DNA from 2 places in the Pseudomonas sp. NPDC089734 genome. Region 2 is predicted to be linked to the other one. Evidence: riboswitches for the same ligand, from Rfam matches in the RefSeq annotation. Region 2 holds a riboswitch; the other holds the start of a gene.
The links. A riboswitch is a leader RNA that binds a small molecule or an ion and turns the genes downstream of it on or off. The one in region 2 is predicted to bind cobalamin.
Positions count from the first base shown of each region.

Region 1: it holds a riboswitch for cobalamin, as region 2 does, so the genes downstream of both, cobW (cobalamin biosynthesis protein CobW) here and cobO (cob(I)yrinic acid a,c-diamide adenosyltransferase) in region 2, are expected to answer to the same signal.

Region 1 is NZ_JBIVGV010000006.1:122,753-125,938, forward strand. Features, by position in the region: gene cobN (cobaltochelatase subunit CobN) at 1-182, opposite strand, end outside; gene cobW (cobalamin biosynthesis protein CobW) at 186-1,250, opposite strand; cobalamin riboswitch at 1,358-1,560, opposite strand; cobalamin riboswitch at 1,769-1,972, shown strand; gene ACIPY9_RS10000 (CbtB-domain containing protein) at 2,067-2,252, shown strand; gene ACIPY9_RS10005 (CbtA family protein) at 2,264-2,959, shown strand; gene ACIPY9_RS10010 (cobalamin biosynthesis protein) at 2,952-3,186, shown strand, end outside.
Region 2 is NZ_JBIVGV010000014.1:120,243-123,428, reverse strand. Features, by position in the region: gene ACIPY9_RS18030 (C40 family peptidase) at 83-628, shown strand; cobalamin riboswitch at 801-1,166, shown strand; gene cobO (cob(I)yrinic acid a,c-diamide adenosyltransferase) at 1,258-1,869, shown strand; gene ACIPY9_RS18020 (cobyrinate a,c-diamide synthase) at 1,880-3,175, shown strand; gene bluB (5,6-dimethylbenzimidazole synthase) at 3,172-3,186, shown strand, end outside.

The DNA.
Region 1 (3,186 bases), on a different contig from region 2:
TGCATCGGGTTGGCCAGTCGCAGGCTCGGGTAATCTTCGGGCAACTGCTGCGCGGCCTCGGCCAGCAGCGCCAGACTCGAATCGCCGCTGCAGAGAATCACCAGCTCGGCCGGGGTCTGCCCCAGGTCGGCAATGCTATCGTCGGGTACGAAACCGCCCGGCTGGGTTCTCAGCAGGTGCATGGATCAACCGGCAATCGCAGCATTGAGCTGGGCTTCCAGCGCCGCGGCATCCAGTTCCTGGCCAATCAGCACCAGATTGGTGATGCGCTCTTCATCGGCACGCCATGCACGGTCGAAATGCTTGTCGAAACGTGTGCCCACACCCTGGATCAGCAGGCGCATCGGCTTGCCGGGAATCGCAGCGAAGCCCTTGACCCGCAGAATGCCGTGCTTCACCACCAGTTGCGTCAGGGCATCGAGCAGCAGGCTTTCATCGGCTTGCGGCAGTTTGATGGAAATCGAGTCGAAAGCATCATGATCGTGGTCGTCATGATCATCATCGTCGTGATGGTCATGGTGAGTCTTGCGACCATCGATATGCAGTTCCGACTCGGCACCGACGCCCAGCAGCACATTGATCGGCAGACGGCCGTTGCTGGCTTCGATGACCTTGACCGCTGGCGGCAGTTCTTCGGCCACTTCGGCGCGCACGGCTGCAAGGCCGTCGGCATCGATCATGTCGGCCTTGTTGAGGATCACCAGATCGGCGCTGGCCAGTTGATCAGCGAACAGTTCATGCAACGGGGATTCATGGTCCAGATTCGGGTCAAGCTTGCGCTGGGCATCCACCTGATCGGGGAACGCGGCGAAAGTGCCTGCCGCGACCGCCGGGCTGTCCACAACGGTAATTACCGCATCGACGGTGCAGGCATTGCGGATTTCCGGCCACTGGAAAGCCTGAACCAGCGGCTTCGGCAGTGCCAGCCCCGAAGTTTCGATCAGAATGTGGTCCAGGTCGCCGCGACGTGCCACCAGCTCGCGCATCACCGGGAAGAACTCTTCCTGCACCGTGCAGCACAGGCAGCCGTTGGCCAGCTCATAAACCCGGCCGGTCGCCTCCTCTTCAGTGCAGCCAATGGTGCATTGCTTGAGGATTTCGCCGTCGATGCCCAACTCACCGAACTCATTGACGATCACGGCGATACGACGCCCTTCGGCGTTATCGAGCATGTGGCGCAACAGCGTGGTTTTGCCCGAGCCCAGAAAGCCGGTGACGATGGTGACGGGAAGTTTGGCCAGTGTTTTCATCGGATGCCCTTTGGCAATACGGCGGGCAAGCAGGACGAGAGCCGGGCACAAGGCACGGATCGAATCGCCACCGGATCACCCCGCCCGGTTGTAGTGAGAATTCGTGGGCCTGTGGCCCGGTTCGAGGCAGGTCTCCTGGCTCACGGCGGCGTGTCGACAGCATGGCCGACCGGCATTCATCGCGCCTTCCCGCTTGCGCAGTGGCCGTGCGATAAAGATCACCGTTTACAGTTGCGGGGGCAGCTGCGGCTTGGACCGCATTCCCGTCTTAGGCTTTGTACGAAAAGTGGCTGTGCTCGGTGATGCTGCGTTAAAAACAGGCTCGGAATGCTCATTTACAACACGTAAACTCCGCTTCCTCGCCTGTTTTTGCCTTGCCTGACCTTAGCTCGCCGACTTTTCGTACAGAGCCTAGCTTTACCTTCTTCGCGGGTAAAGAACCTCAAGTGCGCAAGGCTACGCAGTGGTCGCAGGCAGGTCAATCGTTCAGATTGACGTTCAGTGGCCGCCCATGCTCTCCTACACAACTTGTTACGGGTGCCCCTCACGGGGTGAAACGGGAAACCGGTGCGCTCAGAACCCTGAGTCAGTCCGGTGCTGCCCCCGCAACGGTAAGCGAGAGAAGGCCAGAACCACTGTGCTGCGGCATGGGAAGGTGGCCTTGAAGGTGAACTCCACGCCCCTCGCGAGCCCGGAGACCGGCCCGCTACTGACTCAATGACAAACCCGCGGTGGGCGGGCGCAGTTGAAGCCTTCTGACCGTCGTCAGCAGGCTTTTGTGCGCATGGCCATCTGCAGAAACCAGAGGGAAGCGCCATGTCGACCATCAGCAGCAGCCATTCGGCCAGCACCACGTCCACCCAGACCCAACGCCTGACCGCCGCCCTCAGCGCCGCGATCCTTGGCGCCTGCCTGGTGTATTTCGCCGGTTTCTCGCACATTGCCGCCGTTCACAACGCCGCCCACGACACACGTCACAGCGCCGCCTTCCCCTGCCATTGAGACCTGACGCCATGTTCAAGCGAATCGCCCAGACGGCAGGCTTCACCGGCCTGTTGGCGGCCCTGCTGTTGACCCTGCTGCAAAGCTTCTGGGTCGCGCCCCTGATTCTTCAGGCTGAAACCTACGAAAAGGCTCCCGCCGAACATCTACACGAGCATGCCGAAGGCACCGCCGCGCACAGTCACGACGATGAAGCCTGGGAACCGGAAGATGGCTGGCAGCGCGTACTCTCCACCACCGGTGGCAATCTGGTGGTTGCCGTCGGCTTTGCCCTGATGCTGGCCGCCCTCTACACCCTGCGTGCGCCGGGCCGCACCTCTCAAGGCGCGCTCTGGGGGCTGGCCGGTTTTGCGGTATTCGTCCTGGCCCCTACGCTGGGCCTGCCACCCGAACTGCCCGGCACGGCAGCCGCCGACCTGAACCTGCGTCAATACTGGTGGATCGGCACGGCCGCCTCCACCGCCGCGGGTCTGGCCTTGCTGGTGTTCGGCCAGAACGGGCTGCTCAAGGTGCTGGGCGCAGCCATTCTTGTCGTACCTCATCTGATCGGCGCGCCACAGCCTGCAACCCATGAGAGCCTGGCTCCCGAAGCCCTGGAGTCGCAGTTCATCCTGGCGTCGCTGCTGACCAACGCACTGTTCTGGATTGCTCTGGGCCTGATCAGCGCCTGGTTGTTCCGTCGCAACAACACCGACCTGCATGCCTGAGTCTCTGGTAGCGGGGATCGGGTGCCAGCGTGGCTGTACAGCCACGCTGTTGCTGGAGCTGATCGAGCGCAGCTTGCAGGCCCATGGCCTGGATATCAGCGCCATCACCGCCCTCGCCTCCACTGATATCAAGCAGGACGAACCGGGCTTGCTGGAGCTGGCTGAAAGGCTGTCAGTCCCGCTGATCTTTTTCAGCGCCGACCAACTGGCAGCTTACGAACCTCAGC
Region 2 (3,186 bases):
CAATACGCAGACAGGCATGAGCCTGTCTGCCTTTTTCGATTCTCGGCAGCGTAGGCCGCATCCAGATCAGGTTGTTGTGGTTATGTCGATTACGTTACGTCTGGCGGTCATCTCTCTTGCCGCGTTGCTGGGTGCTTGTGCCAGCTCGCCGTCTCCTCAGCCCCGGGTGGTTCAACGTCCGGTGCTTTCTGCTCCCCCCCAGATTCTTTCTCAGGCCGCTGAAGATGTACTGTTCCGTGCGCTTGGGCTGGTGGGTACGCCTTATCGCTGGGGCGGTAATACGCCTGACTCGGGGTTCGATTGCAGTGGCCTGATCGGTTACGTCTATCGTGATGCGGCCGGTATTTCTCTGCCGCGCTCTACGCGGGACATGATCGTGATGGGCGTTCCGAATGTCGGGCGCGAGCAATTGCAGTCCGGCGATCTGGTGTTCTTCGCCACCTCCGGCGGCTCGCAGGTTTCCCATGCGGGCATCTATGTCGGGGAAGGGCGTTTCGTCCATGCGCCTGCCACGGGTGGCACGGTGAAGCTGGACAGCCTGGACAAGCCGTATTGGCAAAAGGCCTACCTCAACGCCAAGCGCGTCATCCAGCCCTCGAATCTGGCACAGAACGCACAGCTGCAATAACCTGCCGGGGATCCAGGCTGTGTAGGAGCGAATTTATTCGCGAGAAGCCCGTAAAGCTGAAGAAAATCTATAGCCTTCAATGACGTTTCGCGAATACATTCGCTTCTACGGTGCTGTTCGATGAGGGCTCAATCCTGCCGTGTCGATTGACGCTCCCACCCCAACCCTCTACCCTTCGCGGTTTGTTTCAGGTGCTTTGCAATCCTCGATTGGCAAAGTGAAACAGGGAAGCCGGTGAGGACGTTCTTTAGGTTCTGTACGAAAAGTCGGCGAGCGAAGGTCAGGCAAGGCAAAAAACGGCGAGGAAGCGGAGTTGACTGGTTGTCAATGAGCATTCTGAGCCGGTTTTTAACGCCGCCTGACCGAGCGCAGCCACTTTACGTACAAAACCTAACGCCGATCCCGGCGCTGCCCCCGCAACGGTAAATGAGTCAAGGCTGCGCTCGATGCCACTGTGTCTGTCAACACGGGAAGGCGCGCAGTGAAGGCAGATGCCTGCTCATGAGCCCGGAGACCGGCCTGATCCACTCAACAGCATCACGGCGGGCGATGCTCTGCGCAGGGCCTTGCCGTGCTGTCCAGTGCTGTCCTTCCGTCTGCTTTCGCGTGCCCTCGAGCGGAGAGCTGAGATGAACGAATCCCCCGAACGTGACGAACGCCATCTGGCGCGCATGCAGCGCAAGAAGGCGGTAATGGATGAGCGCATTGCCAGCGCTCCCAATGAATGTGGCCTGTTGCTGGTCCTGACCGGCAACGGCAAGGGCAAGAGCAGCTCGGCATTCGGTATGCTGGCCCGGGCCATGGGGCATGACATGCAGTGTGGCGTGGTGCAGTTCATCAAGGGCCGCAACAGCACCGGAGAAGAACTGTTCTTCCGGCGTTTTCCCGAGCAGGTGCGTTACCACGTGATGGGCGAGGGTTTCACCTGGGAAACCCAGGACCGCCAGCGCGATATCGCCGCTGCCGAAGCCGCCTGGGAGGTTTCCCGTGAAATGCTGCGCGACCCGAGCATTGGCCTGGTGATTCTCGATGAGCTGAATATCGCCCTCAAGCACGGTTATCTGGATCTGGAGCAGGTACTGACCGACCTGCAGGCCCGCCCGCCCATGCAACATGTGGTGATCACTGGCCGTGGCGCCAAACCCGAATTGATCGACCTGTCCGACACCGTTTCCGAAATCGGCGTGGTCAAACATGCCTTCCAGGCTGGCATTCGTGCGCAGAAAGGCATTGAGTTGTGAGTAACCCCGTATGAGAGCGCCGCGTCATTGCCCGGCAGTATTGATTGCCGCGCCCGCGTCCGGGCAGGGCAAGACCACGGTCACCGCAGCGCTGGCACGCCTGCACCGCAATCAGGGCCGCAAGGTCCGGGTCTTCAAGTGCGGGCCGGATTTTCTGGACCCGATGATTCTGGAGCGGGCCAGCGGTGCGCCGGTGTATCAGCTGGACCTGTGGATGGTGGGCGCCGATGAAAGTCGCCGTCTACTGTGGGAAGCGGCTGGCGAAGCGGACCTGATCCTGATTGAAGGCGTAATGGGGCTGTTCGACGGCACGCCCTCCAGTGCCGATCTGGCGCGTCACTTCGGTGTGCCGGTCCTGGGCGTGATCGATGGCAAGGCCATGGCTCAGACGTTCGGGGCCATGGCGCTGGGGCTGGCACGTTATCAGCCCGATCTGCCGTTTGCCGGCGTGTTGGCCAATCGTGTCGGCACTGTGCGTCATGCGCAGCTGCTGGAAGGCAGCCTGACCGAAGGCTTGCGCTGGTATGGCGCGCTCTCCCGTGAAACCGGTATTGAGTTGCCCAGTCGCCACCTGGGGCTGGTACAGGCCAGCGAACTCAATGATCTGGACCTGCGTCTGGATGCGGCTGCCGATGCCTTGGCCAGCACCTGCGAAGTGGCATTGCCACCCGCCGTGATGTTCAACGCACCGGACCCGGTGCCGGTCGAGCCCTTGCTGGCTGGCGTGCGTATCGCGGTGGCCCGTGACGAAGCCTTTGCCTTTACCTATGGCGCAAGCCTTGATCTGCTGAGGTCCATGGGCGCGCAGCTGTCGTTTTTTTCGCCGATCCGCGATAGCCGGTTGCCCGAAGCCGACAGCCTGTATCTACCGGGTGGTTATCCCGAGCTGCACCATGTTGCGCTGGCTGAAAACGCGCCGATGCTGGCGGCGATTCGTGCCCATCATCAGGCGGGTAAACCGATTCTGGCCGAGTGCGGCGGCATGTTGTACCTGCTCGACGGCCTGACCGATGTCGAGGGCAAACGTGCTGGGCTTGTGGGGTTGCTGAGCGGTGAGGCTGTGATGCAGAGCCGTCTGGCGGCGCTGGCCTTGCAGGCGGTCGAGCTGCCTGAAGGTTTGCTGCGCGGTCATACCTATCACCACTCCCTGACCAGCACGGCGTTGCAACCCATTGCCCGTGGCGTCAGCCCCAATGGCGGGCGAGGCGCAGAGGCGGTGTACCGTGAGGGGCGTCTGACGGCTTCTTACGTGCATTTCTATTTCCCTTCCAATCCTCAAGCGGTTGCGGCGCTGTTCACACCATGACCGATCAAGCG